Regions from separate parts of the Kitasatospora sp. NPDC051705 genome, predicted to be linked through region 1. Evidence: riboswitches for the same ligand, from Rfam matches in the RefSeq annotation. Region 1 holds a riboswitch; each other region holds the start of a gene.
What was found. Region 1 has a riboswitch for thiamine pyrophosphate ahead of thiO (glycine oxidase ThiO). Riboswitches for the same ligand answer to the same signal wherever they lie in the genome.

Region 1 (3,269 bases):
CCGGGCCCGGGGGCCGGCGGCCGGCGCGGGGGTCGTCACAGCGCCATCGCCTGGGCGCGCCGCTTCACCTCGGTCGCCCGGTTCTCGCAGAGGGCCTGCGCCGGGGTCCCGGGCAGCGACGGGTCCTCGGTGAACATCCACTCGACGATCTCCTCGTCGCTGAACCCGCTGTCGCGCAGCACCGTCAGCAGGCCGACCAGGTGCTTGACCGGGCCCTCCTCGTCGATGAACGCGGCCGGGACCTGCAGCGACTTGTTGGGTCCGCGGCGTACCGCGATCAGCTCACCCTTCTTGACCATGTTGCGGACCTCGGTGACGAGCACGCCCCACCGCTCGGAGATGTCGGGCAGGTACAGCCACTCGGGGACCAGGGCATCAGTCTTCGCATCGATCTCACTCACGGCACCAGACTGCCACCTCGACGGGCCCCCGCGCACCAAGGGGCCGGTCAGAGGGCGGCGGCGGCCTTCAGCGGCACGGCCGGATCCGCCGCGCGGACCGGGTCCAGGGCGGTGCCGCGCTCGATCAGCCGCCGGCCCTGGGTGAGGTCGCGCGGCCGGTCGACGGTCAGCAGCGCGCTCGGCACCCCGTCGCGCAGCCAGAGCACCGCCCAGGAGGCGTCCCCGGGGCCGCCGCGCCACAGCATCCGGTCGCCCGCGGCGTGCCGCCCGGCGTACTGGACCATCCGCCCGAACTGCTCCGACCAGAAGTACGGCACCGGGTCGTACGGCGGCGCCTCCGCGCCGAGCACCGCGGCCGCCGCCGCCTCGCCGGACTGCAGCGCGTGGTCCCAGTGCTGGACGGCCAGCCGGGCACCGACCCGGGCGGAGGGGTAGCTGACGCAGTCGCCGGCCGCGAAGACGCCCGGCGCGCCCGTGCGCAGGCGCTCGTCGACCAGCACCGCGCCGGTGCCGTCCAGCTCGACGCCGGAGCCGGCCAGCCAGTCGGTCGCGGGCCGGGCCCCGACCCCGACCACCACCTCGTCGGCGGCCAGGTGCGAGCCGTCCGCCAGCAGCACCGAGCCGGACTCCACTGCGGCGACGCCGACCCCGCAGCGCAGCTCGACACCCGCCTCGGCGTACCAGGCGGCCATCGCCGAACCGACCTCGGTCGGCAGCGCACCGGGCAGCGGGGCCGGGCCCGCCTCCACCACCGTCACCGTGCAGCCGGCCTCGCGGGCCGCGGTGGCCACCTCGGCGCCGATCCAGCCCGCGCCGACCAGCACCAGGCGCAGCCCGGGCCGCAGCAGGGCCCGCAGCGCGAGCGCGTCGTCCAGGGTGTGCAGCAGGTGCGCGCGCTCGGCGCCGGGCAGCCGCCGCGGGGTGGCGCCGGTGGCGATCACCAGTGCGCCGTAGGGGAGTTCACCGCCGTCGGTGTGCAGCACGCCGGGGGTGAGGCCGGTGGCGCGGCGGCCGGTGAGCAGCTCGATGCCGAGGTGCGGGTAGTCGATGTCGAGGGGGGTGGCGTCGGTCTTGCCGAGCAGCACCTCCTTGGACAGCGGCGGCCGGTCGTACGGCGCGTGCCGCTCCTCGCCGACCAGCACGATCCGCCCCCGCCAGCCGCCCTGCCGTAGCTTGAGGGCGCACTGCGCCCCGGCCAGCCCGGCTCCGACGACGACCACCTGATCCGTTCCGCTCAGCTCTGCCACGCCCGTCACTGTACTCAGCGCCCTCGACGCCCGGTCGAGGCGTCCACCAGGGGGACCGCACGCCCGCCCGGCCGGCCGCGGGCACCCCCCACCTGCGCACTCTCCGTCCACCCCTCGTACACGCCTTCGGCCGGGCCGACCACCGGCGTTATGGTGGGGGCACGATCACGGGAGCCCGGCGGACCGGGCTGAGAGGCGGGCTGGCACGGCCTGCGACCGTCCGAACCTGATCCGGGTCATACCGGCGAAGGGAGAAGAGCAGCTTTGACACGCTTGGCACCGGGCGCCCGCGCCGACGTGCTGGTGGTCGGCGGGGGCCTGATCGGTCTCGCCGTCGCCTGGCGGGCGGCGCAGCGCGGACTGGCGACGGTCGTGGTCGACCCCTCCCCCGGCGGCGGGGCGGCCCGGGTCGCGGCCGGGATGCTCGCGCCGGTCACCGAGCTGCAGTACGGCGAGGAGCCGTTGCTGCGCCTCGGCATGGCCTCGAACGAGCGGTACGCCGCCTTCGCCGCCGAACTGACCGAGGCGAGCGGCGGCGCGGACACCGGCTACCGGCGGTGCGGCACGCTCGCCGTGGCGCTGGACTCCGACGACCGGGCGGAACTGCGCGAACTGCACGCCTTCCACCAGCGGCTCGGCCTGGACTCGACCTGGCTGACCGGCCGGGAGGCCCGCCGCATGGAGCCGATGCTCGCCCCCGGCGTGCGCGGCGGCCTGCACGTCGCCGACGACCACCAGGTGGACGGCCGCCGGCTGCTCGCCGCGCTGCTGCTGGCCGGCGAGGCCGCGGGCGTGGTCGTGCGGCGCACCCCGGCGGTCGAGCTGCTGGTCGAGGGCGACCGGGCGGTGGGGGTGCGGCTCGGCGACGGCGGGGCGGTGACCGCCGACCGGGTGGTGCTCGCGGCCGGCCCGCACAGCCACCGGCTGCCCGGCCTGCCGGACGGGGTGCTGCCGCCCGTCCGCCCGGTGAAGGGGCAGATCCTGCGGCTGCAGGTGCCCGGGGCGTACCGGCCGTTCCTGTCCCGCAACGTCCGCGCCGTGGTGCGCGGGCAGCACCTGTACCTGGTGCCCCGGGAGGACGGCGAGCTGGTGATCGGCGCGACCACCGAGGAACAGGGCTACGACACCACGGTGACCGCCGGCGGGGTCTACGAACTACTGCGCGACGCACACGAGTTGGTCCCCGGGATCACCGAACTCCCGCTACTGGAGACCTCCGCCGGGCTGCGCCCCGGCTCGCCGGACAACGCGCCGCTGCTGGGCCCGACCGCCCTGCCCGGACTGGTCGCCGCCACCGGCCACTACCGCAACGGGGTGCTGCTCGCCCCGGTGACCGCCGACCTGCTCGCCGAGTACCTGGCGACCGGCGAACTCCCCGAGCTGGCACAGCCGTTCACCCCCACCCGGTTCTCCCCCGACCGCTCCACCACGAAGGCCTCCGCATGACCGAGATCGCACTGACCGTCAACGGCGAGCCCCGCCGGGTGCCCGCCACGACCACCCTCGCCGAGGTGGTGGCCACCCTCAGCACGGCCCACTCCGGCGTCGCCGCCGCGCTCAACGAGGCCGTGGTGCCCCGGGGTTCGTGGTCCGACACGGCGCTGTCCGCGGGCGACCGGAT
Region 2 (3,269 bases), on a different contig from region 1:
GCGCCGAGGAAGTAGTCCACCGCGAGCACCGCCAGCAGCGGCACGAAGACGGATCCGATCAGGCCGAGGAAGTTGGTGTAGGTGTCGGTGAACCGGTCGATCTGCAGCGCCAGGACGGTGATCAGCAGGCCGATCCCGCCGGTCAGCACCCGGCGGTCCACCTTCGGCAGCAGGTTCTGCACGGACATCGCCGTCGAGTACACGTTGGCGAAGGACTGGTCCGTCTCGCGCAGCACCAGCACCAGCAGGAACAGCCAGCCGGCCCAGACGCCGAGGAAGGAGTCGAAGATCCGGTTCGGGTCGCCGTCGGACTGCAGCAGCGCCATCAGGCCGAGCACGTAGCACCAGACCTGGGCGACGGTGTAGCCGGAGAAGCTGCCCCAGAACGCCGAGCGCGGGGTGCGCGAGTGCCGGGTGTAGTCGGCGGCCAGCGGCACGAAGGAGATCGACACCGCGATCATCATGTCGGTGGCGCCCAGGAAGCCGTGCCAGTTGCCGGCGCCCGGGTCGGGCACCCCCTGACGGCCCAGCTGGACGGTGAAGTACACCATCGCGACGGCGACGGCACCCGCGACGAAGCGGCGCAGCACCGCGATCGAGCCGAGCGGCCAGATGGTCAGCGCGGTGGTCAGCGCGCCGGCCAGCAGCACGAACAGCCAGCGGTAGCCGTCGGTGTGGGCGACGGTCTGGGCGCCCGCCGCGATCGTCAGCAGCTCGAAGACGCCCCAGCCGACGCACTGGACGATGTTCAGCACCGTCGGGACGTACGACAGCCGGGTGCCGAACAGCCCGCGCAGGTTCGCCATCGCCGGGGCGCCGGTCCGGGCCCCGATCAGGGCGGCCACGCCGAGCATCGCGGTGCCGACCACGGTGCCGGCCACGATCGCCGTCACCGCCGCGGCCAGCGAGAGCTCGCCGCCCTTGGCGCCGAGCACGGTGGCGGCGGTGGAGAAGCCGATCAGGCTGACGCCCAGGTTCATCCAGAGCGCGAAGTGGTCGCGGAAGCGCAGCGTGCGCGGCGGCTCGGTGTCCAGCACCAGCGGCGCCTCGACGCGCTCCGGGCGGTCCAGGACGGCGGTCGCCGTGCCGGAACCGGCCGGGCCGCCGGCGGCGTCGCCGTGAACGGTCGTGGACGATCCGGGGAGGTCCCCGGTCGCCCCGGGGAAACCCTTGGACTCGGGCGCGCCCGAAGAAGAGGATGGCGAAGCAGGCGGCATGGCCGATACTCCCTACGCCGGCATTACCCGGACAGGTTCCGGCGGTCTGCGCCCCCTCGACGGTCCGTCCACGATGCCGTGGCGGTACGGTCGACCAGCGCACTCTCAGCCTGGAAGGTCCAAGCTCCCGCGTGTCAGTTTGGAGCGACAGGCTAACCGGCACCGGGGTGGACGCCAAGGCCAGGGGCCCTGCCGTCCGCATCGCGGGACGCCCGGCGGAGGTGGGGGAGCCTCCGTCGCCGGGTCGGCCGTCTGCGCCGGCTAAGGATTCTTATGAGTTCTTCAGAGGGGTCCTTACGGCAATCGAATCGACTGTGCGAAAAACTATGGTCCTTGGTTCTGTCAGCTATGGAGGTCGTCCGTGAGCACCGAGCGAGAGGTTGGGCCCACCGGGCCGCAGGGGGAGCAGCCCTCGGGCGCCCAGGGGGCGGGCGGTCCCGCTTCCGACCCCGCCGCCTCGGGCGGGCACAAGCCGACCATGGCGTTCAGCCGGGTCCCCGAGCCCGACGCCGCCCCCGCCTCCGAGCCGGCCCCGGCCGACTCCCCGGCCGCCCCGGCCGAGGGCGGGCACCGGGCGACCATGGCGTTCGGCCGGGTCCCCGAGCCCGAGGCCGCCCCCGCCCCCGAGCCGGCCGCGGCCGACGCCGCCGCGGCCGCGGAGGGCGTCCCGGCCGAGGGCGGGCACCGTCCCACCGTCGCCTTCACCAAGGTCCCCGCGCCGGAGGCGGCCCCGGCCGCCCCCGTGGCCCCCGTCGAGGCGCCGTCCGCCGGCGTCGACCCCGCCACCGGCTACCTCGACGCCCCGCCGCCGGTGCTGCCGCCCGCGCCGCAGGCCCCGGCAGCCCCCGCGGCGCCGCTCGCGCCGGTGGCCGAGGGCCAGGCCCCGCCGCTGGGCAACCCGTACGCCACGCCGACCCACGGCGTCCCGGCCGCCGGCGCGCACGACCCGTACGGCCCGCCGCCCGCCCCCGGCGTGCCCGCCGCGCACCCCGCGCCCGGCCACCACCCGTTCGGCGCCGGCCAGCCGCTCGGCGGCTGGGGCGCCTCCCACGACGCCACCGGCGGTGCCGGCTACCCGGGCGGCCCGGGCGGTCCGCTCGGCTACCCGGCCGACTACCCCGGCGGCCCCGGCGGCCCGCACCGCCCGCGCAGGAAGCGCGGCGGACTGGTCGCCCTGATCGCCGCCGTCGCACTGGTCGCCGGCGTGGCGGGCGGTGCGCTGGGCGTGGCGGTCACCGACCACAACAACGGCAGCAGCTCCGCGGACGACCACCGCAGCACCACCGTCCAGGCCAGCAACACCCAGAAGAACGAGCCCTCCCCCGGCTCGATCGCCGGCATCGCGCAGAAGGCGCTGCCCAGCGTCGTCACCATCAAGGCGCAGGGCAACGGCGAGTCCGGCACCGGCACCGGCTTCGTCTTCGACACCGAGGGCCACATCCTCACCAACAACCACGTGGTCGCGCCGACCCTCAACGGCGGCAAGCTCACCGTCAAGTTCGCCGACGGCACGTCCTACAACGCCTCGGTGCTGGGCCACGCCGAGGGCTACGACGTCGCCGTGGTCAAGATCGACAACCCGCCGAAGAGCAAGCTGGCGCCGCTCCCGCTGGCCGACTCCGACAAGGTCAACGTCGGCGACTCCACCATCGCGATCGGTGCGCCGTACGGCCTGGAGTCCACCGTCACCAGCGGCATCATCAGCGCCAAGGACCGCCCGGTCGCCTCCGGCGACGAGACCGGCGGCCAGTCCTCCTACATGAACGCCCTGCAGACCGACGCCTCGATCAACCCCGGCAACTCCGGCGGCCCGCTGCTCGACTCCGGCGGCGCGGTGGTCGGCATCAACTCGGCGATCCAGTCCAACGCCTCCGCCAACGGCCGGGCCGGCAGCATCGGCCTCGGCTTCGCCATCCCGATCAACCAGGCCAAGTGGGTCGCCGACACCCTGATCAAGACCGGCAAGCCCGTCTACGCCAAGCTCGACGTGCTGCGCAACGACGACTACAAGGGCGACGGCGCGCAGATCCAGACCCGCGACGTCCAGGGCCA
Region 3 (3,269 bases), on a different contig from region 1:
GCCCGGACGTTCGCGGGCGCCGCACCGGACGGCCCCTTCAGGGATCCCGGCGCAGCGCCCCGACACCCACCGTCAGTCAGTCCGCCAGCGGGAGGTAGACCCGGTTGCCCTGGGCCGCGAACTCCTCGGACTTGGCCTGCATGCCGGCCAGCGCCTCGGCGTCGAACCCGCTGGCGACGGCGGTGGAGCCGTCGCCGTGCTCGTCGCGGATCTTCTGGGAGATCTTCATCGAGCAGAACTTCGGGCCGCACATGGAGCAGAAGTGCGCGGTCTTGGCCGGCTCGGCGGGAAGGGTCTCGTCGTGGAACTCGCGGGCCGTCTCCGGGTCGAGGGCCAGGTTGAACTGGTCCTCCCAGCGGAACTCGAAGCGGGCGTCCGAGAGCGCGTCGTCCCAGGCCTGGGCACCGGGGTGGCCCTTGGCGAGGTCGGCGGCGTGGGCGGCGATCTTGTAGGTGATCACGCCGGTCTTGACGTCGTCGCGGTTGGGCAGGCCCAGGTGCTCCTTGGGCGTGACGTAGCAGAGCATCGCGGTGCCCCACCAGGCGATCATCGCGGCGCCGATGCCCGAGGTGATGTGGTCGTAGCCGGGAGCGACGTCGGTGGTGAGCGGGCCGAGCGTGTAGAACGGCGCCTCGTCGCAGATCTCCTTCTGGAGATCCATGTTCTCCCGGATCTTGTTCATCGGGACGTGGCCGGGGCCCTCGATCATCACCTGGACGTCGCGCTCGCGGGCGATCCGGCCGAGCTCGCCGAGGGTCTGCAGCTCGGCGAACTGCGCCTCGTCGTTGGCGTCGGCGATGGAGCCCGGGCGCAGGCCGTCGCCCAGCGAGAAGGTGACGTCGTAGGCCGCGAGGATGTCGCAGAGCTCCTCGAAGTTCGTGTAGAGGAAGTTCTCCTGGTGGTGCGCCAGGCACCAGGCGGCCATGATCGAGCCGCCGCGCGAGACGATGCCGGTCTTGCGGCGGGCGGTCAGCGGGACGTACCGCAGCAGCACGCCGGCGTGGACGGTCATGTAGTCGACGCCCTGCTCGCACTGCTCGATGACGGTGTCCCGGTACACCTCCCAGCTGAGCTCCTCGGCCCTGCCGTCGACCTTCTCCAGGGCCTGGTAGAGCGGCACCGTGCCGATCGGCACGGGGGAGTTGCGCAGGATCCACTCGCGGGTGGTGTGGATGTTGCGGCCGGTGGAGAGGTCCATGACGGTGTCGGCGCCCCAGCGGGTGGCCCAGGTCATCTTCTCCACCTCCTCCTCGATCGAGGAGGTGACGGCGGAGTTGCCGATGTTGGCGTTGATCTTCACCAGGAAGTTGGTGCCGATGATCGCCGGCTCCACCTCGGGGTGGTTCACGTTCACCGGGATGACGGCCCGGCCGCGGGCCACCTCGTCGCGCACGTACTCGGGCGCCAGCCCCTCGCGCAGTGCCACGAACTCCATCTCCGGGGTGATCACCCCCCGCTTGGCATAGGCGAGTTGGGTGACGGCGGCACCTCCGCGGCCGCGCAGCGGACGGCGCGGGCGGCCGGGGAAGACGGCGTCGAGGTTGCGCAGGTTCCCGCCGCGCGGCGAGGTGTGCTTGATGCCGTCGTCCTCGGGGCGCGCCTCCCGGCCGTCGTACTCCTCGACGTCGCCGCGCTGGCGGATCCAGGAGTCGCGCAGGGCGGGCAGGCCGCGCCGCACGTCGGGCTCGTAGGCGGCGTCGGTGTACGGGCCGGAGGTGTCGTACAGCGGGACGGTCCGGCCGTTGGTGAGCTGCACCTCGCGGTACGGGACCCGCAGATCGGGCCGGGACCCCTCGCGGTAGGCCTTGCGCCAGGCCGGGGTGGGGTAGCCGGTGCCCGCGCTGGTGACGGCGGAGCCGTCGGCGTCGGTGCTGCGGGCAGACTTCGGCTGTGCGTCGAACGTGGTCATCTGACCTCATACTCCCTACGCCGGCATTACCCGGTCCAGGTTCCTGCGGTCGACGCAGCCGTCGGTCCGTCCGTCGACGGTCCGGTCAGCGTCCTCTCAGCCCGGTGCTCCGAGCTCCCGCGTCCACAGGCGGTGTTGCCTGCACATGACGCCCAACACCGTAGCGAGCCGATCGCCGCAGGTCCAGAGGGGGTCCACGGACGGCGGGGCGGGACCGGCGGACCGGGCCCCCGGGCGCGCGGCGGCCGGGAACGCCGGAGGCCCGGTACCCCGCGCGGGGTACCGGGCCTCGGGGGTGCCGGTCTCAGCCCTTGGCGGCCTTCTTGACCAGGACCACCACGGCGGCGGCGATGCCGACCACCACCAGCACCTTGATCACGATCGCCAGCAGGGCGCCCACGACGCCGAAGACGAATCCCACGACGTTCCAGAGCAGCACCAGGACCAGCACCGGGATGACGATGTTGCGCACCCAGGAGGGCAGCGACTTCCAGAGCTCAGCCATGTCCGTTCCTTCTCTCCCCGTGGGGTCGGCTGCCTGTCCGGTGCCGTCTCCCGCTTGCTTTCGGTACTTCGATCGTACGGGGGCCGGGGTGCCGGAACGAGGGCCCGCAGCCCGGAGAGAACCCGGAGATCACCCCGACCCGGAGACCGGGGAAACCCTGGTCAGGGCCCGGGGAGGACTCCCGGACAGGCCCCCGGAGGAGCCCCCCGGGAGCGGCCCCGGAAGGCCCGGGCCGCGGTCCGGCCGGCCGTCAGACCGGCCAGCGCTCCCCGCGCCAGGCCGCGTCCCAGAACATCCACTCGTACCGCGAGGTGGTGACGAAGTGCTCGACCACGCGGCGCCGTTCGGCCGGGGACACCTCCTCGCCGAGCCGGTCGGTGAGCGCCAGCACCCGGCGCACCACGGACTGGAAGGCCTCGTCGCCGTACGTGGCGATCCACTTGGCGTACAGCGGATCGGGCGAGCCCTGGGCGAGCAGCGCCTCCCCGACCCGGGCGTAGATCCAGTAGCAGGGCAGCACCGCGCCGACCGCCTCGGCGAAGGAGCCGCCGTAGACGGTGGCCAGCAGGTAGCTGGTGTAGGCCCGGGTGGTGGGCAGCACCGGCTCGGCGGCGGCCTGTTCGGCGCTGTCGCCGAAGGCCGTCATGAACTCGGCGTGCATGCCCTGCTCCGCGGCCAGCGCGCCGACCGCGTCGTCGGCGAAGGCCCGCACGTCCGCCTCGCCGGGCGCCTTGGCGGCGCAGACCGCGAGCGCCCGGGCGTAGTCGCGCAGGTAGTGCGAGTCCTGGACGACGAAGTGGCGGAAGGCGGCGCGCGGCAGGGTGCCGTCGGTGAGGCCGCCGATGAAGGGGTGGG

Region 2: linked by a shared signal. The riboswitch ahead of ACIA8Q_RS10610 (cytosine permease) and the one ahead of thiO (glycine oxidase ThiO) in region 1 are both predicted to bind thiamine pyrophosphate.
Region 3: linked by a shared signal. The riboswitch ahead of thiC (phosphomethylpyrimidine synthase ThiC) and the one ahead of thiO (glycine oxidase ThiO) in region 1 are both predicted to bind thiamine pyrophosphate.

The regions. Positions count from the first base shown of each region.
Region 1 is NZ_JBITCO010000013.1:119,925-123,193, reverse strand. It holds gene thiE (thiamine phosphate synthase) at 1-39, opposite strand, end outside; gene ACIA8Q_RS18740 (Rv2175c family DNA-binding protein) at 36-401, opposite strand; gene ACIA8Q_RS18735 (FAD-dependent oxidoreductase) at 449-1,657, opposite strand; TPP riboswitch at 1,806-1,918, shown strand; gene thiO (glycine oxidase ThiO) at 1,913-3,094, shown strand; gene thiS (sulfur carrier protein ThiS) at 3,091-3,269, shown strand, end outside.
Region 2 is NZ_JBITCO010000006.1:195,096-198,364, forward strand. It holds gene ACIA8Q_RS10610 (cytosine permease) at 1-1,217, opposite strand, end outside; TPP riboswitch at 1,210-1,358, opposite strand; gene ACIA8Q_RS10615 (trypsin-like peptidase domain-containing protein) at 1,579-3,269, shown strand, end outside.
Region 3 is NZ_JBITCO010000028.1:49,077-52,345, reverse strand. It holds gene thiC (phosphomethylpyrimidine synthase ThiC) at 77-1,909, opposite strand; TPP riboswitch at 1,905-2,040, opposite strand; gene ACIA8Q_RS27805 (DUF5326 family protein) at 2,214-2,414, opposite strand; gene tenA (thiaminase II) at 2,665-3,269, opposite strand, start outside.